One region of the Rhizobium phaseoli genome, then DNA from elsewhere that is predicted to be linked to it. Evidence: predicted binding sites of a transcription regulator. Region 1 holds the regulator's gene; each other region holds the start of a gene.
What was found. Region 1 encodes PhoB, which activates phosphate uptake and scavenging genes when phosphate is short. Its sites were predicted from a motif close to TGTCATNNANCTGTCAT; they were not measured.

Region 1 (7,018 bases):
ACGCTGATGACCCTGCCGACGATCATCATCGCCACCCGCGCCGCACTGCGCGCCGTGCCGCCGTCGATCCGCGCCGCAGCCCTCGGCCTCGGCGCCTCGAAGATGCAGATGGTGTTCCACCATGTCCTGCCGCTTGCCATGCCCGGCATCCTCACCGGCACGATCATCGGCCTGGCGCATGCGCTCGGCGAAACAGCGCCGCTGCTCCTGATCGGCATGGTCGCCTTCGTCGCCAACGCGCCGGCGACACCGCTCGAGCCCTCGACGGCCCTGCCGGTGCAGGTCTATATGTGGGCGAACGAGGCCGAACGGGCCTTCGTGGAGCGTACTTCGGGTGCCATCATCGTTCTGCTCCTGTTCCTGATCGTCATGAACATGGGCGCCATCCTCTTGCGTCGTCGCTTCGAGCGCCGCTGGTAAACGGAGTTAAACATCATGAACATGTTGACGGAAGCTGCAGTTGAAAAGGCGCTGGATCAGAAGATGAGCAACGTCCCGTATAAAATGATCGGACAGGATGTCTCGGTTTACTACGGCGAGAAGCGCGCGCTTTTCGATGTGAACCTGAACATCCGTGAAAACACCGTAACCGCGCTGATCGGCCCGTCGGGCTGCGGCAAGTCGACCTTCCTGCGAAGCCTCAACCGCATGAACGACACGATCGAGGGCTGCCGCGTCGCCGGCAAGATCACCCTCGACGGCGACGATATCTATGATCCGGACATTGACGTCGTCGAGCTGCGCGCCCGCGTCGGCATGGTGTTCCAGAAGCCGAACCCGTTCCCGAAGTCGATCTATGAAAACGTCTCCTACGGTCCGCGCATCCATGGCCTGGCCAAGTCGAAGGCCGATCTCGACCAGATCGTCGAGACCAGCCTGCAGCGCGCCGGCCTCTGGAACGAGGTCAAGGACCGCGTGCACGAATCCGGCACCGGTCTCTCCGGCGGCCAGCAGCAGCGCCTGTGCATTGCCCGCGCCGTCGCCGTCAGCCCTGAAGTCATCCTGATGGACGAGCCCTGCTCGGCGCTCGACCCGATCGCCACCGCCAAGGTCGAGGAGCTGATCCACGAACTGCGCGAGAACTACACGATCGTCATCGTCACCCACTCCATGCAGCAGGCCGCGCGCGTGTCGCAGCGCACCGCCATGTTCCACCTCGGCAACCTCGTCGAGGAGAACGACACCGACAAGATGTTCACCAATCCGGACGATCCGCGCACCCAGGACTACATCATGGGTCGCTTCGGCTGATTGCGGTCATCCGAAGCCTTCCCGTTATTCGAGGACAAAGCCCCATGGCATCGACACATATTTATTCTGCCTATGATGATGATCTGAAGTTCCTGTCCAGGCGGATTTCCGAAATGGGCGGCCTGGCCGAGCAGATGGTCGCCGAATCCGTCCGGGCGCTGGTCAACGGTGATACCGCGCTGGCGCAGAAGGTGATTTCCGACGACGTGATCCTCGATCACACCGAGCGCGAAATCGGCGACAAGGCGATCGTCACCATCGCCCGCCGCCAGCCGATGGCCGCCGACCTGCGCGAAATCATGGGTTCGATCCGCATCGCCGCCGATCTCGAACGCGTCGGCGACCTCGGCAAGAACACCGCCAAGCGCGTCATCGCCGTGCAGAGCACCGGCGTTCCGCGCAAGCTCGCCCGCGGTCTCGAGCACCTGTCCGAGCTGGCGCTCGTCCAGCTCAAGGAAGTGCTCGACGTCTATACGACGCGCGCCGCCGACAAGGCGACCGCCATTCGCGAACGCGACAACGAGATCGACGCGATGTACACGTCGCTGTTCCGCGAACTCCTGACCTATATGATGGAAGATCCGCGCAACATCACGAGCTGCACGCATCTCCTCTTCTGCGCCAAGAACATCGAGCGCATCGGCGACCACGCCACCAATATCGCCGAAACGATCTACTACATGGCGACCGGCGCCCAGCCGGAAGGCGACCGTCCGAAGGACGACAGCGCCAACACCGTCGGTGCCGCCACGGAATAACCGTGCCGAACCAGCCATTGCGTGCGCGCCCGTCCGGGCGCGCAAAGAGGTCGCAGCCAATTTCTGATTTTGCGCGGGATCCCTTGCTTAAATCACTCCCGGTTTAAGGATCGTGCGCGAGGAGACGGACACGCATGATCCCGAGAGTTGCAGTTGTTGAAGACGAAGAGGCCCTCAGCGTGCTTCTCCGCTATAATCTCGAAGCGGAAGGTTTCGAGGTCGATACCATCCTGCGCGGCGACGAGGCCGAAATCAGGCTTCAGGAGCGCACGCCCGATCTCCTCATCCTCGACTGGATGCTGCCCGGCGTCTCCGGCATCGAACTCTGCCGGCGCCTGCGCATGCGGCCGGAAACCGAGCGGCTGCCGATCATCATGCTGACGGCGCGCGGCGAAGAGAGCGAGCGTGTGCGCGGGCTGTCCACCGGCGCCGACGATTACGTCGTCAAGCCGTTCTCGACCCCCGAGCTCGTCGCCCGCGTCAAGGCGATGCTGCGCCGCGCCCGCCCGGAGGTGCTGTCCTCGGTGCTGAAATGCGGCGATATCGAGCTTGACCGCGAAACCCACCGCGTCCATCGCAAGAGCCGCGAAGTCCGCCTCGGCCCGACCGAATTCCGCCTGTTGGAATTCCTGATGTCGTCGCCGGGCCGCGTCTTCTCCCGCTCGCAGCTGCTCGACGGCGTCTGGGGCCACGACATTTATGTCGACGAACGCACCGTCGACGTCCATGTCGGCCGCCTGCGCAAGGCGCTGAACTTCTCCAACATGCAGGACGTCATCCGCACCGTCCGCGGCGCCGGCTATTCGATGGAAGCCTGAGAGGTTTCTATTTTTTTCTGCCGGTGTCGGCCCCTCACCTAACCCTCTCCCCGTAAAAGGGGCGAGGGGACGTGCCCTGTAAGGGGCCAGTGCAAGGGGCCAGTGAGGGACGGAGACGTCGCGGCTTGATCCCTTCGCCCCGTTTACCGGGAGAAGGTGGCGGCAGCCGGATGAGGGGCAGCCACACCCAACCCCCTCACACAAAAAAAAACGGGCCACGCGGCCCGTTTTCGCATTTCCAGCAATGGTTTGCCGGCTCAGCTGACGCGCGCTGCCGCCCGGCGGCGTTCGTTGATCGGCTGGTAGGCAAGCTTCTGGTGGTAGCTGCAATAGGGCGAATTGTCAGGGGATTCGCAGCCGCAGAAGTGGAAATCGTCCTTGAGCGGATCGCCGACCGGCCATTTGCAGGTGCGTTCGGTCAGTTCCGTCAGGCCGAGGCGGCGCGAGATCGGCACGACCACGTTGCCCTTCGGCACGTATTCCATTTCCTCGACCGTTTCGATCTCGATCTCTTCCTTCAGCATCGTTGCGCCCTGCTGGCGGGTCACGGTGCGGGTGGTGATCCGGGAGGCGTAGTTCGGCGCGCGCGGTGCCGATGTCTGGCGCTTCGGCGTGCGCGCCGCCGTCGCCGTGCCGCCGGCCTTGGCACGACCCGGCAGGTTCAGCCGGTGCACCTTGCCGATAACGGCGTTTCGGCTCACGCCGCCAAGTTGTGCCGCGATCTGGCTGGCGCTCAGCCCTTCGGACCACAGCTTCTTGAGTTTCTCGACCCGCTCGTCTGTCCAGTTCATGCCCTGTCTCCACCTTTTGCGTTGGTGATGGCAGAATCCCTCACCGTTGTCCCGGAAGCCTCCGAAACAAGAAACGCCTGATCAATTTTGGTGACTAGTTCCGCCGCATGCAGTCTAGTAATTGAACTTTAACCTAGTGTGAGGCTGACTCCGTGACAAGAGTCGCGGGAATCCGGATGAATCGAATTCCGAGTTTTCCCCAACTTGCTGCCCCTGCGTGTCATTTCTGCAATAATGCCTGTTGAAGGCCGAAAATGCCGCTGTACACGCTTGCTGCATGCGCTAAGGGCGCAGTTTTGTTGACATTGCAGCGCGAAAAGGAAATAGTGCTGGTCGCCGCCGCAAGGCGGCATTTTTGATTTTTCGGGCCTGGTTTTCTTAGCCGGAGTCCGGTGATTGACAACGCTGATCGGGAGACCCGCGCCATGGCCGAAGCCGCGCCGCTGTATGACACCTATTCTCGTGCCCCGTTGCGGTTCGAGCGAGGCGAGGGCGTATGGCTGATCACCGAAGGCGGCGAGCGTTATCTCGATTTCGGCGCCGGCGTCGCCGTCACCTCGGTCGGCCACAGCAATCCGCATGTGGTCGCCGCCCTGAAGGAGCAGGCCGACAAGGTCTGGCACCTCTCCAACATCTATGAGATCCCCGGCCAGGAGCGCCTGGCCAAGCGGCTGACGGACGCCACCTTCGCCGACAAGGTGTTCTTCACCAACTCAGGTGCGGAAGCGCTCGAATGTGCGATCAAGACGGCGCGCCGCTATCAGTTTTCCAAGGGCCACCCCGAGCGCTTCCACATCATCACCTTCGAAGGCGCCTTCCATGGGCGCACGCTTGCGACGATCGCCGCCGGCGGCCAGGAGAAATATCTCGAAGGCTTCGGCCCCAAGGCGCCGGGTTTCGATCAGGTAGCTTTCGGTGATATCGCAGCGGTCCGCGCCGCCATCACCGATGCGACGGCGGCAATCCTCATCGAGCCGGTGCAGGGCGAGGGCGGTGTGCGCCCCGCCACCCCCGAGTTCATGAAGGCGCTGCGCCAGATCTGCGACGAAAACGGCCTGCTGCTGATCCTCGACGAGGTCCAGACCGGGGTCGGCCGCACCGGCAAGCTCTTCGCCCATGAATGGTCGGGCATCGCGCCCGACATCATGGCGGTCGCCAAGGGCATCGGCGGCGGGTTCCCGCTCGGCGCCTGCCTTGCCACCGCCGAGGCCGCCTCCGGCATGAAGGCCGGCACCCATGGTTCGACCTATGGCGGCAATCCGCTGGCCATGGCCGTCGGCAGCGCGGTGCTCGATGTCATTCTCGCCGACGGCTTCCTCCAGCAGGTGCGCGACGTCGCGCTGGTCTTCCGCCAGGGGCTTGCCTCGCTGAAGGACCGTTATCCCGATGTGATCGAGGATATCAGGGGCGAGGGCCTGCTGCTCGGCGTCAAGGGGGCCGTTCCCTCGGCCGAGCTGCTGCAGGCGATCCGCGCCGCGCATCTGCTCGGCGTGCCGGCCGGCGACAATGTAATCCGCCTTCTTCCGCCGCTCGTCGTCACCGCCGAGGAAGCCCGCGAGGGCCTCGCCCGCCTCGAACGCGCCGCCGAGAGCATCCGCGCCGCCAAGGTCAAGAAAACGGCTTGAAGGGATTGGCGCTTTCGGGCGCACGACAGGTAAGAACATGGCTCCTAAACATTTCCTCGATCTTTCGGCCGTCACATCGGCCGACCTCAGAACCATCATGAACGACGCGCTCGTTCGCAAGCAGGCCTTCAAGGCCGGCCAGGGCGACAAGCCGCTCGCCGGCAAGATGCTGGCGATGATCTTCGAAAAGCCGTCGACGCGCACCCGCGTCTCCTTCGATGTCGGCATGCGCCAGCTCGGCGGCGAAACGCTGTTTCTATCCGGCACCGAAATGCAGCTCGGCCGCGCCGAGACGATCGGCGACACCGCCAAGGTGCTGTCGCGTTATGTCGATGCGATCATGATCCGCACCACCGAGCATTCGAGGCTCTTGGAGCTTGCCGAACATGCGACCGTGCCCGTGATCAATGCGCTGACGGATGATACCCACCCCTGCCAGATCATGGCCGACATCATGACCTTCGAAGAGCATCGCGGGTCGATCAAGGGCAAGACCATCGCCTGGACCGGCGACGGCAACAATGTGCTGCATTCGCTGGTCGAAGGTGCCGCGCGGTTCGGCTATCGCATGAACATGGCCGTACCCCTTGGTTCGGAGCCCAAGGATCACTATCTGAACTGGGCCCGCAATGAGGGCGCCGAAATCATGCTCTGCCATGATGCCGACCGTGCGGTCGAAGGCGTCGATTGCGTGGTGACCGATACCTGGGTCTCCATGAATCAGGAACATCGGGCCCGGGGTCACAACGTCTTTCAGCCTTATCAGGTCAATGCGGCCTTGATGGCCAAGGCCGGCAGCGATGCATTGTTCATGCATTGCCTGCCCGCCCATCGCGGTGAGGAAGTGACGGATGAGGTGATCGACGGCCCGCAATCCGTGGTCTTCGATGAAGCGGAAAACCGCCTTCATGCGCAGAAGTCGATTCTAGCTTGGTGCCTGGGCGCGATCTGAACCATAATCGGACGCCGCTCGCGAACAACGTGCGGCCGCGCGAGCGAAGGGCACCCTGACCCTTCGCTCTGAAAACTAGGAGTAAAGCCATGGCAGAAGCTGCAGCCGCCCTCGGCCAGTTCGATTTCGCCGGCGATGACCATGTCGTCCCTTTCCAGGTGGAGGGTCTGGATGTGCGCGGTCGCGCCGTCCAGCTCGGCCCGATGCTCGATGCGATCCTCGAGCGCCATCATTATCCCACCCCCGTCGCGCGGCTGCTGGCCGAAGTCGTCGTGCTGACGGTGCTGCTCGGCACCTCGCTGAAATTCGACGGCAAGTTCACGGTGCAGACCAAGGGCGATGGCCCGGTCGATCTTCTCGTCGCCGATTTCTCGACGCCGGAAAATGTCCGCGCCTATGCCCGCTTCGATCAGGCGCTGCTTGCCAAGGCGGTGGAAGCCGGCGAAACCGAGCCGGAGCAGCTGCTCGGCAAGGGGGTGCTCGCCTTCACCATCGACCAGGGCAAGTTCGCGCAGCCCTATCAGGGCATCGTCGCGCTCGACGGCACCTCGCTCGAGGAGATTGCCGGTGTCTATTTCCGCCAGTCGGAACAGATCCCGACGCGCGTCCGCCTGGCCGCGGCCGAGCTCTTCGATCGCGACGATGCCGGCAAGCCGCGCCATCGCTGGCGGGCCGGCGGCCTCGTCGCCCAGTTCCTGCCGGAAGCACCCGAGCGCATGCGCCACCCGGATCTCCACGGCGGCGACGGCGATAACGGCGACCGCCCGCATGGCGAGGACGACGCCTGGGTCGAAGCCCGCTCGCTGGTCGAGACCATCGACGC
Region 2 (7,018 bases), on a different replicon from region 1:
GGCGCGCTCGACGACTACGTCGACGAATACTGGAGCGGCGGCTCGAACGACGCAGCCTCCGCCGCCGCGAACTTCTTCGCCATTTTCGAATAGGATAGCGCCGGTGGCGTCGGTCTGATGCCGACGCCACGGTCGCAGGCCGCCATTGTGCGGCGGCGGCGTGCTCCTTTCATTCGTCGACGAGCTGGCCGATGTCCTTCAAACGCAAGCCTAACCTTTCCGCCACCATCGCCCTGCTGCCGACATGGTTCGTTGCGGTCGTGGTCTTCATCGGCACCATGGCGTGGTCGATCCGCCTGTCCTTCACCAATTCGACGCTGTTTCCTTCCTCGACCTATGTCGGTTTCGCGCAATATTCGAAGCTCTTCTCCTCCGCCAAATGGCTCGCATCGCTGCAGAACGTGCTGATCTTCGGCGTGCTCTACGTCGCAGGATGCCTGCTGCTCGGCTTCCTGCTCGCCGCCGCCCTCGACCGCAAGATCCGCTTCGAAAGCGCCTTCCGAACCATATTCCTCTATCCCTACGCCATGTCCTTCGTCGTCACCGGGCTGATCTGGCAATGGATGCTCAATCCGACGCTCGGTATCCAGGCCAGTATACGCTCGCTCGGCTGGGAAAGCTTCGTGCTCGACTGGGTGGTTAATCGCGACATGGCGATCTATGCGCTGGTGCTTGCCGGCGTCTGGCAGGGTGCCGGACTTGTCATGGTCATCGCGCTTGCCGGCATGCGCGGCATCGAGGCCGAGCAATGGAAGGCGGCGCGCATCGACGGCATTCCCGTCTGGCGGATTTATGTCTCGATCATCCTGCCACAGCTCGGGCCGGCGCTGGCGGCGGCCGGAATGCTGCTCGCCATGGGCGTGATCAAGACCTATGACATCGTCGTCGCTATGACGAATGGCGGCCCTGGCAATGCGACCGAGGTGCCGGCGAAATTCATCATGGACAATTTGTTCGGCCGCCAGAACCTCGGCCTCGCAACGGCAGGCGCGACGGTGCTCGTCCTCGGCGTGGTCATCGCGGTCGCCCCGTTCCGCTATGCGATGCACATGCGCAACAGAGCGAAGGGAGCCGCGTGATGGCCGGTCCTTATCCGAACGGTCCGAAGCCGGCCCGGCTCACCCCCGGACGCATCGGCCTCTACGCTTTCCTGATCGTCGCCGCACTTTTCTTCCTGCTGCCGCTGTATACTATGGTCGTCACCTCGCTCAAATCGATGGACGAGATCCGGCTTGGGCAGATCTTCGCGCTGCCGGCCAAGCTCGATTTTTCCGCCTGGGCGACCGCCTGGTCGGGCGCCTGCATGGGAACCGTCTGTGTCGGCATTCGCAGCGGCTTCTGGAATTCGGTGGCGATCACCCTTCCCGCGGTCGCACTCTCGGTCTTTATCGGCGCCGTCAATGGCTATGCGCTGTCGCTCTGGCGGCCGCGCGGGGCCAACCTGCTCTTCGGCCTGCTGATGGCCGGCGGTCTCATCCCCTACCAGATCTTCCTCTATCCGATGGTCCGGGTGATGGCGAATGTCGAACTCTACAATTCGCTTGCCGGAATCATTCTCGTGCATGTCATCTTCGGCCTGCCGCTGGTGACGCTGCTCTTCCGCAATTATTTCGTCAGTGTGCCGGAAGAACTCTGCAAGGCGGCGCGCGTCGACGGCGCCGGCTTCTGGCGGATATTCTTCGAGATCATGCTGCCGATCGCCGTGCCGATGGTGGTGGTGGTCTCGATGCTGCAGTTCACCGGTATCTGGAACGACTTCCTGCTCGGCCTCGTCTTTGCCGGCCGCGACAATCTGCCGATGACCGTCCAGCTCAACAATATCGTCAACACCACGATGGGCGAGCGCACCTACAATGTGAACATGGCAGCGACAATCCTGACCGCCATCGTCCCGCTTGCCATCTATTTCCTGTCCGGCCGCTGGTTCGTGCGCGGCATCGCCGCCGGCGCAGTCAAGGGGTAACGTTTCGATGCAATCCGCCGTCTCCGTCAAGGACCTGAAGATCGCCTATGGCGACCATACGGTGATCGAGAAAATGTCGATCGACATCGCGCCGCGCGAGTTCCTGGTCCTGCTCGGCCCTTCCGGCTGCGGCAAGTCCACACTGTTGAACGCCATTGCCGGCCTGCAGGACATTACCGCAGGCGAAGTCTGGATTTCGGGCAAGAACGTCAGCTGGGCGGAGCCGAAAGACCGCGGCATCGGCATGGTGTTCCAGTCCTACGCACTCTACCCGCGCATGTCGGTTCGCAAGAACCTCTCCTTCGGCCTTCGCGTCGCCGGTCTGCCGAAAGCCGAGATCGAGGAACGTGTCGCCCGCACGGCCGCTCTCCTCCGTCTCGACACATTGCTCGACCGCCGCCCTGCCGAACTGTCCGGCGGCCAGCGGCAGCGTGTCGCCATCGGCCGGGCGCTGGTGCGTGAAGTGGATGTCTTTCTCTTCGACGAACCGTTGTCGAACCTCGATGCCAAGTTGCGGAACGAATTGCGCGTCGAGATCAAGAAGCTGCATCAGCGCCTCGGCAACACCATGATCTATGTGACCCATGATCAGGTCGAGGCCCTGACCCTTGCCGACCGGATCGCCATCATGCGCGACGGCGTCATCCAGCAGCTTGCCTCGCCGGCCGAGATCTATCGCCGCCCGGCCAATCTCTTCGTTGCCGGTTTCATCGGCGCGCCGGTGATGAACTTCGTCGAGGGCCGGATCGAGCGCGGCGACTGCGCGCTAATCTTTCGGAGCAAGGGGCTTGCCGTCGATCTCTCCTGTTATCCCTTTCAAGAAGCTGCGGCGGAGGGACCGGCAACCCTCGGCTTTCGCCCTGAGCATCTGGTGCTCGACGGGGCAGGTGGCCTGCCCACCATTCCCGGCCGCGTTTCGGTCGTCGAGCCGATGGGGTCCGATGCCGTTGTCTGGTTCGACTGGGCCGATCAAAGCCTCTCGCTCAGGCTGATGGGCGACGTCGCCCTGCAGCCGGGCGACGCCGTGGCTCCCGGGCTCGATATCGCCAAGGCGTCGCTCTTCGGCGCCGATGGGGCGCGGCTGTGATGCGCCCATTGGTTTTCTCGCAATTGCCGGCGTGCTGCGCGCCGTTTTGAGCAATCGCTCAAGCACAGGATTTGGAAAGACATGTCTGAGATCGTCTATGATGCGCTGGTGATCGGCTCCGGCGCGGCGGGTTCCTTCGCGGTCAAAGAGCTGACGGCCCAGGGGCTGTCCGTGCTGCTGCTCGAAGCCGGTCCGGCCGTGGGTCCCAGGGATTTTGACCCGGCGCGCAAGAAGGCGCCCGCCAGCAGCATCAATATCTGGGAGCGTGCCCGCGCCACGATCAAGGGTCAGCCGATCCAGGCGCGCGCGGCCTTTTTCACCGAGCGCTTCAGCCACTTCTTCGTCAATGACCGCAAGAACCCCTATACGACGCCGAAGGGCGAGCCCTTCCTGTGGATCCGCGGCCGCCAGGGCGGCGGACGTCTGCATAGTTTTGGGCGGGTGCTGCTGCGCTGGACCGACGACGATTTCAAGATCCGGTCACGCTCTGGAAAGGGCGTGGACTGGCCGGTCTCCTATGACGAGCTCACGCCTTTCTACGACGAGGTGGAGACCTATCTCGGGCTCTACGGCAACAAGGACGATGCGCCGACCCTGCCGGACGGGATCTATGCCAAGCCTGCAAGCCTGACGCCCGCCGAACAGATCTTCAAGCAAGCGGTTGAAAGCCGTTGGCCGGAGAGGCGCGTCGTTTCCTGGCGCTACATCGCGCCGGACGCCGAACGCATGCCGCGGCCGCTGAAGGATGCCAAGGCCACCGGCCGGCTGACGGTGCGCTACGATGCTGTCGTTCGCCGCATCACTATCGATGAGAAAAGCGGCCGCGCCACCGGCGCGGAATTCATCGACCGGAATACAGGGGAAGTATCGACGGCCAGCGCCGCAATGATGGTGCTGTCGGCCTCGCCGATCGAGAGCGTGCGGCTGCTCCTCAATTCGGCTTCAGCCCAACATCCCGACGGCCTTGGAAACAGCTCGGGTCTCCTCGGCCGCTATTTCATGGATCAGCTTCCCTGCCTCGCCTTCGGCTCCTTTTCAAAGGCGAAAGGTTGGGCGGTCGACGAATCCGCTCCGGCCGACCCGTTCTACAACCCGTCGGGCGGGATCTTCATCCCCCGCTTCAGCGAGGGCGATGCCGCCCGCGGCGATTTCGACTACCAGGGCAGCGTCGGCCGGGCGCCGGTCTCCGGCGACACCGATGCGCGTCTCGCCTTCTTCGGCTTCGGCCGCATGCTGCCCTATGCCGACAACCGCATCACCCTCGATGTCAGGCGCAAGGACGCTTGGAACATTCCCGTGCCGCATATCCGCTGCGTCATGCAGGCGGAGGAGCAGGCGCTGCTTCGCCGGCAGGAGGAGACGCTGATCGCCATGGTGCGCGAAGTCGGCGGCGAACTCGAATTCATCGGCTCGCCCACTGGCCTCAAGGAGATGGGCAAGGGCGCCTTCCCCGATGCGGACGCCTTCAGCCGTTTCATGTTCCGCACATGGTTCCGCAAGACCATGTGCATGGGCGCGGCAATTCATGAAACCGGAGGTGCGCGCATGGGTGAAAGCCCGGAGGCATCGGTGCTCAACCCTTATAACCAGGTCTGGGATGCGCCGAATCTCATTGTCACCGACGCCAGCGCTTTCCCCGGCAGCGGCATCGCCGGCACGACGCTTACCGTCATGGCCCTGACGATCCGCGCTTGCCGAAACCTGGTCGACCGGTACCGGGCCGGCCAGCTTTAAGGCCTGCTTGGAACGAGAGACGCGGGTAACCGTTTCAGCTCGATCAGTGGTCGTCATATAACCTTCGCACTGACATGCTCCTGTCAACAAAAGCAGGAAGGAAAACCCATGTCTCAGACACATCAGGACCAGCTCAACCGGATAAAGGCCGAAATCGCCGACAGCTTCGATGAGGAGCTGGAAATGCAGATGGAGGAGGACCGGCTGGACGATCTGGTCGCCGAGGGAATGTCAGAACCGGCCGAGCAGACGCTCGAGCGAAAGATCTACTTCCGCGAACTCTTCCGGCTGCAGCACGAACTGGTGCGGCTGCAGGATTGGGTCCAGCACAAGAAGCTGAAGGTGGTGGTGCTTTTCGAAGGCCGGGATTCGGCCGGCAAGGGCGGCGCAATCAAGCGCGTCACCCAGAGGCTCAATCCGCGCGTCTGCCGGACCGTCGCGCTGCCCGCCCCGACGGAGCGCGAGCGTCATCAATGGTATTTCCAGCGTTATGTACCGCATCTCCCGACTGCCGGCGAGATCGTGCTCTTCGACCGCAGCTGGTACAACCGCGCCGGCGTCGAGCGGGTGATGGGCTTCTGCACCCCCGATGAACTCGAGGAGTTCTTCCGCTCGGTCCCGGAATTTGAACGCATGCTGGTCCGCTCAGGCATCGTGCTGATCAAATACTGGTTCTCGATCACCGACGAAGAGCAGGAATTTCGCTTCAAGATGCGTATCCACGATCCGCTGAAGCAGTGGAAGCTTTCACCGATGGACATGGAAAGCCGCGTCCATTGGGAAGAGTATACCAAGGCCAAGGAAGAAATGCTGGCGCGCACGCACACCAAGGAAGCGCCTTGGTGGGTGGTGCAGGCCGTGGACAAGAAACGGGCGCGGCTGAACTGCATCGCCCATCTTCTCGAGCAGATTCCCTACGAGGATGTTCCGAAACCGGAAATCCAGCTGCCGGACCGCATCCGCCACGCCGACTACACCAGGGCGCCGGTGCCGCCTGAAATGTGCGTCCCGGAGCGTTATTGAAGCAATAGCCGCAACGGACTTTCACGGCCGCAGATGACGAGCGGACGCAAACTTCGCTGGTGGTTTCGGCTATTGCTACACCACGTGTGAGCGTCGTTTAGCAATAGCTCTTGGCCTTTGAATGCGATCAGGCGGCAATGTTTCCGATCTGATTGAGCTCGTCGATAACCTCATCCGGCAAAACAAGCGCGGCAGCGGCAAGGTTCTCCTTGAGATGGCCGGCGGACGAGGTGCCGGGGATCAGCAGGATGTTCGGCGTTCGGCGCAGCAGCCAGGCGAGCGCCACCTGCATGGGCGTCGCATCAAGGCGTGCGGCGACATCGGACAGGGTGGATGACTGCAGCGGGCTGAAGCCGCCGAGCGGGAAGAAGGGCACATAGGCGGTGCCGTCTCGGGCGAGCTCGTCGATCAGGCGATCGTCGGCCCGATGAGCTAGATTATACTGGTTCTGCACGCAGATGATCTCGGTGACCCCGCGCCCTTCGGCGATCTGCTTCGATGTGGCGTTGCTTAGACCCACGTGACGGACCAAACCCTGCTGCTGAAGGTCGGCAAGTACCGTCAGGGGTGCTTCTATCGAGCCTTCGGCCGGGCCATGAACGTCGAACATGATTCTGAGGTTGACGACGTCAAGCACATCCAGGCCGAGGTTGCGGAGGTTGTCGTGTACGGCTTGCGTCAGCTCTTCCCGCGAGAAGGCCGGAATCCAGGATCCGTCGGCGCCGCGCCGCGCGCCGATCTTGGTGACGATGACGAGGTCGTCGCGATAGGGATGGAGCGCTTCGCGGATTATCCGGTTGGTGACGTGCGGGCCGTAGAAATCGCTCGTGTCGATGTGGTTTACGCCGCTCTCAACCGCCTCGCGCAGCACGGCCAAGGCCGCGCCATGATCCCGGGGCGGGCCGAACACTCCGGGCCCGGCAAGCTGCATGGCGCCATAGCCGAGCCGCTTGACGTTGCGGTCGCCGAGATTGAAGCTGCCGGCCTGATCGATAATGGACATGATCTCACTCCTTTCAAGAGATGCGGCCAAGACTACGCCTTGGCGGGTCGTATGATAATCGGCTACAATCAGTACAGGCCGTGCGGAGTGGCGAACAGTGAAAGCAGATTTGAGCGATCTCAATGCCTTTGTCGCCGTGGCGCGGGCCGGCGGTTTTCGCGAGGCGGCGCGGGGCAGCGGCAGCAGCGCCTCCTTCTTGAGCGAGGCG
Region 3 (7,018 bases), 2.1 Mb from region 1:
GCAATCTGACCGGGAAAGGCTCTAAAAATATTCCGTGGTTGCCGGAATGCCACGAATACGTTAATGGGATCGGCAGGGTTTAAGCTTTTTAGTAACTTTTATAACGCTGCCGGGGCGGCGCGATTTCACGAAAGTGACGGAATGGTAGCGATCGGATTGTCCGGCCTGAAACGCAGTCTTGTCGTTTCTACGGTGCTCTGCTGTGGCGTGATGGCCGGCTGCACGAGCGTCGAATACACCTCTCAGGCCGAACTGACAGCCGTGCAGACCGTCGTGCCGACACCCAAGCCCGGCGAAGAAGCAACACTGGCCGCGATCCCGACAGCCGACGGCACAGCTGGCCAGGCGGTCGCCGGCGCCATGCTTCCGCAAACCCAGACATCTTCCTCTCTGACCGCAGCGGCGATGCCGACGGTTGCGGCGTCTCAGCCCGCCGATCTCGCCATGCAGGCAGGCATCCAGCCGGCAGCCTATGCGCAGATCCCGCTGACGCCCGAGATGACCGCAATCCAGTCGGTCGTGCCGACGCCGCGTCCGGTGACCCCGGCACAGCCGGCGACGCAGCTTGCCTTTGCCGCGACCCCGCAGAACAATGCGCTTGCAGCACTTGCGGCAGTCGACACGACGCCGCGTTCCAGCATGGATTACGGCTTCGACGAATCCGGGCCAATCGATCCGCCGACGGCTCCTCCAATGTTCAGCGACGACGACAAGGACGATGCGCCGACCGTCGAGAAAAGTTTCGTCACCAAGCTCATCCAGAAATATTCGAAGATTTACGAGATTCCCGAGACGCTGCTCCACCGCATCGTTCATCGCGAGAGCCGCTACAATCCTAAGGCCTACAACAAGCGGGGTTATTTCGGCCTCATGCAGATCAAATACAACACTGCCAAATCGATGGGCTATGACGGCGCGCCAGGCGGTCTCTTCGATGCCGAGACCAACATCAAATATGCCGCGAAATATCTGCGTGGTGCCTGGCTCGTCTCCGACAACAAGGAAGATGATGCCGTCCGCCTCTATGCGCGAGGCTATTATTATGACGCCAAGCGCAAGGGCATGAACGACGTCGCCCAGGGCAATTACTGACAATTACCCCCAGAAAAACGGCTTCAATGCTTCGGCCTATGGCCGTGGCTGGACCTGCCGCTCTGATCCAGCCTGCTGTTGCGGCATGCCCGATTGCGGCGACGCCGCCACGACTGCCTTGAGAAGCGTTTGCGGCTGATAACCGAGCCAGCCCGGCGTCAGGCCGAGCCGGACGACGACCAGATTGGCGGACGGCACGATCGCCATGCTCTGCCCGTCATGCCCCGTCAGCCAGAACGTATCCTCCGGCAGCCCGAATGCAGCACTCGAGCCGCCGGGCACGAGCCACGCCTGGCCTTGCGTATACCGGCCGTTCGATGCTGCCGTCGGCGTGCGCATGGCGCCGACGAAGCCCTCCGGCAACAGCCGCCGGCCATTCCAGACGCCATCCTGCAGCAGGAACTGTCCGAAACGCGCCCAGTCATGCGCAGTCGCATAGAGATAGGAGCTTCCGGCAAAGGTGCCGCGCGCGTCGAGTTCGAAGACGGCGCTGGTCATGCCGAGCGGGGAGAAGAGCGCATCATGCGGATAGGAAAAGGCTGCCTGCGCATTCCCGACCCTGTCCATCCAGATGCGTGACAAGAGCGCCGCCGTGCCGCTCGAATAGCGGAACCGCTGGCCCGGTGCCGCCTCCATCGGCGCATTGGCCGGCAGCGATACCATGTCTGGATCGAGATAGAGCATGCGCGTCACATCGGCGACGCTGCCGTAATCCTCATTGAAGGCAAGGCCGCTCTCCATGCCGAGCAGGTCGGAAACCTTGATTCTGGCACGTTGATCGTCTTTCCATTGCGCCATCAACTGATCGTCGTCGAAGGAGACCTTGCCCTCGAGCATCAGCCGGCCGAGGATGGCCGCGTTCACCGTCTTCGTCATCGACCAGCCGACCAGCGGCGTCTTCGACGAAAATCCGGGACCATAGGCTTCGGCGACGATCCGGCCGTCGCGCACCACCACGATCGCCCGCATGGCCGGGCCGGCAAATCGCGCATCGGCCAGCACCGCCGCGATCTTCGCGTCCGGCTGATTGCCGCTGTCCTCGCCTTGCGGCCACAGCCCGTCATTCGCCTGCATCTTGGCCGGCGCATCGAACGGCACAGCGTCAATCGCCGCCTCGAAATTGCCGTCCGGCACGCTCGTGCAGCCGAGAGCGCCGCGATAGAGCGCATAACTCGATGCGAACAGCCCCATGAAGCGCGCCGTCACCCGGCCGCTGTCGCGCTCGACACTGACGCGCACCAGCCGCAGCAGCGGATTTCCCGGCGCCTGGACGTCGTCATGCAGCACATCGTCGGCATCCCGGCCGGCGATGAAGACATTGGAGCAGACGATCTTGGCGGCGTAGCCGTCGCCGACGCGCAAGAGCTCCGGCGGCCAGGCGAAGAGCCAGCCGGTCCCGGCGGCGATGATGAGAACCACAAGGAGAGCAAGCGCCTTCAGGACACGCAGCACAAATCGCATGGCATTCCTCCATGCCGGAAGAGAAGCAGGAATCGCGCCTGTCGAAAAGGGGCGGGCCGCGAAGTAGCGCACCATTCCGATCACTCTTCATTGATGCCGGAGCCTTCCGAGAACGGCGCCCACAGCCCGCGTCATCAAACTGTAGCAGTGGCGCGCTACACGCCCTGAACGCTAAAAAGGTGACAGACTCATGTCAGAATTTGCACCGGATGCCGGCTTCCGCAAGAACCGGAAACTCAAGGACGCCCTTCTCCGCCACAAGGCTTTTTCGAAGGAAGGTTTTTCCGAGCGTCTCTTCGGCCTTCTCTTCTCCGGCCTCGTCTATCCGCAGATCTGGGAAGATCCGGATCTCGATATGCAGGCGATGGAGCTGAAGCCAAACCATCGCATCGTCACCATCGGCTCCGGCGGCTGCAACATGCTCGCCTATCTCTCCAAAGCGCCGGCCTCGATCGATGTCGTCGACCTCAACCCGCACCACATCGCGCTGAACCGGCTGAAGCTTGCCGCCTTCAAGCACCTGCCTGTCCATGCCGATCTCGTCCGCTTCCTGGCGATGCCGAACGAGAAGTCGAACAGCCGCGCTTATGACCAGCATCTCGCTGCCAAACTCGATGAAGCAACCCGCAGCTATTGGAACGGCCGCAAGTTCGGCCGCCGCCGCGTCACGGTCTTCGACCGCAACATCTACGAAACCGGGCTGCTTGGCCGCTTCATCGGCGCAGCCCACCTTCTCGCCCGCCTGCATGGCGTCAAGCTGCGCGAAATGACCAAGACCCGCTCGATCCGCGAGCAGCGCCAGTTCTTCGAAGAGCAGATCGCGCCGCTGTTCGAAAAGCCGGTCGTGCGCTGGATCACCGGCCGCAAGAGCTCACTCTTCGGCCTCGGCATTCCGCCGCAGCAATATGACGAGCTCGCAAGTCTTGCCGCCGATCATTCGATCGCACCGGTGCTGAAGCATCGCCTGGAAAAGCTCGCCTGTCATTTCCCGATGCGCGACAATTATTTCGCCTGGCAGGCCTTCGGCCGCCGCTACGGCACTGAAGAGGAAGGCCCGCTGCCGACCTATCTGAAGTCGGAACACTATGAGGTGATCCGCGCCAATGTCGACCGCGTCAACGTTCACCACGCAAGCTTCACCGAGCTTCTGGCCCGCGAGCCGGCCGCCTCGCGCGACCGTTACATCCTGCTCGACGCGCAGGACTGGATGACCGACGCGCAGCTGAACGACGTCTGGAGGGAAATCACCCGCACGGCGCGTGAAGGTGCGCGCGTGATCTTCCGCACCGCCGCCGAAAAGAGCATCATCGAAGGCCGCCTGTCGCCTTCGATCCGCGATCAGTGGGATTATTTCGAGGAGAAGTCGCGTGAGCTGACGGCGCTCGACCGCTCGGCGATCTATGGCGGCTTCCACATTTACGGGAAGAAGGCGTGAGCAAGGTCGGCACCGAGACGGCGGGAAACAGCAACGAACATGCCAGCCTGATGGATGGCATGTATCGCTACCAGCGCCATATCTACGACCTCACCCGCAAATATTACCTTCTCGGCCGAGACAGTACGATCCGCAATCTCGACGTGCCGGACGGCGGCACCTTGCTTGAGGTCGGCTGCGGCACTGGCCGCAACATGGCCTTCGCCCATAAGCATTTCCCGACCGCCAAGCTCTTCGGCCTCGACATTTCCCAGGAAATGCTGATCTCGGCGCGCAAGACCTTCGCCACCAAGGCGACAATCCCGGAATTCCGGGTCGCCGACGCCACGGCGTACACGCCGCGCGAATTCGGCGTCAGCGGCTTCGACCGCATCCTGATTTCCTATGCCCTGTCGATGATCCCGGATTGGGAGCGCGCCGTCGATGCATCGATCGCCGCACTCAATCCCGGCGGCCAGTTGCACATCGTCGATTTCGGCCAGCAGGAAGGCCTGCCGCGCTGGTTCCGCCGCATGCTGCAGTCCTGGCTTACGAAATTCCACGTCACCCCGCGCGCCGATCTGCGCGAGGTCCTGGAAGCCCAAGCCCATGAAAACAACGCGAGATTGTTGTTTGAAACCGTCGGCGGCGGTTATGCCTGGCGGGCGGCTATTATCAGCAAGCGCTCATAATTCGCTTGAAACTAACCGATTTTTTACGTTGATATGGTGAAAAGAGGGTTATTCCTCTGCTGGACTCGTTTTCTCGAAGGTCAGGCTGTGGGGCAAAGAGATCATTCGGTTCACGACGGGATACCCATGCGCCGGCTTTTGTTTTGCGTTTTGCCTCTGGCCATCATGCTGGCCGGCTGCTCCTCTTCCGGTCACGACTATCTCGAAACCGCATCGATAAAGCCGAAGACGCGCTTCCAGGACACCGATCCGCAGGATTTCGGCCCGAAGCATCCGCAGCAGAATGCGATCCATGGCATCGACATCTCCAAATGGCAGGGTGATATCGACTGGGCGACGGTGAGGAATTCCGGTGTCGGCTTCGCCTTCATCAAGGCGACGGAAGGCAAGGACAGGGTCGATCCACGCTTCGACGAATATTGGCGAGAGGCGCGCGCCGCCGGCATCCCGCACGCCCCCTACCATTTCTATTATTTCTGCTCCTCGGCCGATGAGCAGGCCGACTGGTTCATACGCAACGTGCCGAAGGAGGCCATGCGCCTGCCGCCGGTGCTCGACGTCGAATGGAACGGCGAATCGAAGACTTGCCGCTACCGTCCCGACCCGGAAACAGTGCGCTCCGAAATGCAGCGTTTCATGGACCGGCTGGAGGCTTACTACGGCAAGCGCCCAATCATCTACACCTCGGTCGATTTCCACCGCGACAATCTCGCCGGCTATTTCCAGGATTATCATTTCTGGGTCCGCTCGGTGGCAAAACACCCCGAAGTGACCTATTCCGACCGCCGCTGGGCCTTCTGGCAATATACCTCGACCGGCGTCATTCCCGGCATCAAGGGACCGACCGATATCAACGTCTTTGCTGGCAGCGCAAAGAACTGGAACAACTGGGTCGCCGCCGTTTCCAAGGATAGAAATTCTTAGTAACGTCTTTCAATGTTTCTTGCTTCCGTCACATTCCTCTGGGAAAGCGGCGGACATCCATTTGATATAAGGACCGCATTCATGCACCGCTCGCTCACAAGCCGCTCTGCACTCGCCCTCCTGTTTGCCCTCGCCCTTGCCGGCGCCGCCGCCGCCCAGCAGGCGCCGGCTGCCGCCCCGGCGGCAGCGCCCTGCGGCGGCGATCTCTCCGCTTTCCTCGAAGGCGTCAAGGCCGATGCGATTGCCGCAGGCGCGAGTGCCGCAGCGGCCGACCAGGCGCTCGCCGGCGCCGAGATCGACCCGAAGGTCCTGAGCCGCGATCGCGCCCAAGGCGTCTTCAAACAGACCTTCCTCGAATTTTCCCAGCGTACCGTCAGCCAGGCCCGCCTCGACATCGGCCGCCAGAAGATGAAGCAATTTGCCGACGTCTTTGCCCGCGCCGAGCAGGAATTTGGCGTCCCCTCCGGCGTCATCACCGCCTTCTGGGCGATGGAAACCGATTTCGGCGCCGTCCAGGGCGACTTCAACACCCGCAACGCACTGGTGACGCTGTCGCACGATTGCCGCCGCCCGGAGCTCTTTCGCCCGCAGCTGATCGCTCTCATCGAGATGGTCCAGCACGGCGACCTCGATCCCGCCACCAACACCGGCGCCTGGGCCGGCGAGATCGGCCAGGTGCAGATGCTGCCGCGCGACATCATCGCCTATGGCATGGATGGCGACGGCGACGGCCATATCCGCCTGAAGCAGAGCGGCCCGGACGCCATCCTGACGGCAGCGAAATTCATCCAGCATCTCGGCTTCGAGCGCGGCCAGCCGTGGCTGCAGGAAGTCACCGTGCCAGATAACCTGCCCTGGGAGAAGTCCGGCCTCGGCGGCACCATGAAGGCCGGCGAGTGGTTCGCGCTCGGCGTCAAGCCGCGCGACGGCAACACCGGCTTCGGTGATCTCGAAGGCGACCTCGTCCTGCCGCAGGGGCGCATGGGGCCAGCCTTCATCGCCTATCCGAATTTCAAGATCTATCTCGAGTGGAACAAGTCGTTCATCTACACGACCTCGGCCGCCTATTTCGCGACCCGCCTATCCGGCGCCCCGACCTATCTCAAGGGCGCGCCGGAACCGGGTCTTGCCAACGACCAGATGAAGACACTGCAGACGAAGCTGCAGTCGCTCGGCCACGATGTCGGCGAGATCGACGGCATCCTCGGCTCCGGCACGCGTATTGCCATCCAGAAGGAACAGCAGCGCCTCGGCATACCGGCCGACGGCTGGGCGACGCCGGCGCTTCTCAACGCCCTCTGAGCACCGTTGCCGCTCCGCCGCTCGCTTCGCAAGAAACGGGTGGCGCCGCGCGCCGTCGGCGTTAAAGCATGATGCTGAGGATCCGCTTCCGGAGTTCGACGAGGCGTCAGCGGAACGGCTTGGGATAGAGGAC

Region 2: ppk2 (polyphosphate kinase 2) is a predicted target of PhoB. The motif match lies at 4,836-4,852, and genes of this name have one in related genera.
Region 3: AMC88_RS14710 (BtaA family protein) is a predicted target of PhoB. The motif match lies at 2,683-2,699, and genes of this name have one in related genera.

The regions. Positions count from the first base shown of each region.
Region 1 covers NZ_CP013532.1:565,461-572,478, forward strand. Annotated here, with positions in the region: gene pstA (phosphate ABC transporter permease PstA) at 1-420, shown strand, start outside; gene pstB (phosphate ABC transporter ATP-binding protein PstB) at 436-1,251, shown strand; gene phoU (phosphate signaling complex protein PhoU) at 1,296-2,009, shown strand; gene phoB (phosphate regulon transcriptional regulator PhoB) at 2,144-2,827, shown strand; gene AMC88_RS02770 (GcrA family cell cycle regulator) at 3,085-3,618, opposite strand; gene AMC88_RS02775 (aspartate aminotransferase family protein) at 4,044-5,243, shown strand; gene argF (ornithine carbamoyltransferase) at 5,281-6,195, shown strand; gene AMC88_RS02785 (Hsp33 family molecular chaperone) at 6,285-7,018, shown strand, end outside.
Region 2 covers NZ_CP013533.1:317,737-324,754, forward strand. Annotated here, with positions in the region: gene AMC88_RS23210 (ABC transporter substrate-binding protein) at 1-93, shown strand, start outside; gene AMC88_RS23215 (carbohydrate ABC transporter permease) at 192-1,079, shown strand; gene AMC88_RS23220 (carbohydrate ABC transporter permease) at 1,079-1,963, shown strand; gene AMC88_RS23225 (ABC transporter ATP-binding protein) at 1,971-3,050, shown strand; gene AMC88_RS23230 (GMC oxidoreductase) at 3,132-4,784, shown strand; gene ppk2 (polyphosphate kinase 2) at 4,893-5,807, shown strand; gene AMC88_RS23240 (aldo/keto reductase family oxidoreductase) at 5,935-6,810, opposite strand; gene AMC88_RS23245 (LysR family transcriptional regulator) at 6,908-7,018, shown strand, end outside.
Region 3 covers NZ_CP013532.1:3,029,795-3,036,812, forward strand. Annotated here, with positions in the region: gene AMC88_RS14700 (lytic transglycosylase domain-containing protein) at 142-1,092, shown strand; gene AMC88_RS14705 (serine hydrolase domain-containing protein) at 1,129-2,553, opposite strand; gene AMC88_RS14710 (BtaA family protein) at 2,744-3,988, shown strand; gene AMC88_RS14715 (class I SAM-dependent methyltransferase) at 3,985-4,659, shown strand; gene AMC88_RS14720 (glycoside hydrolase family 25 protein) at 4,786-5,583, shown strand; gene AMC88_RS14725 (lytic murein transglycosylase) at 5,665-6,885, shown strand.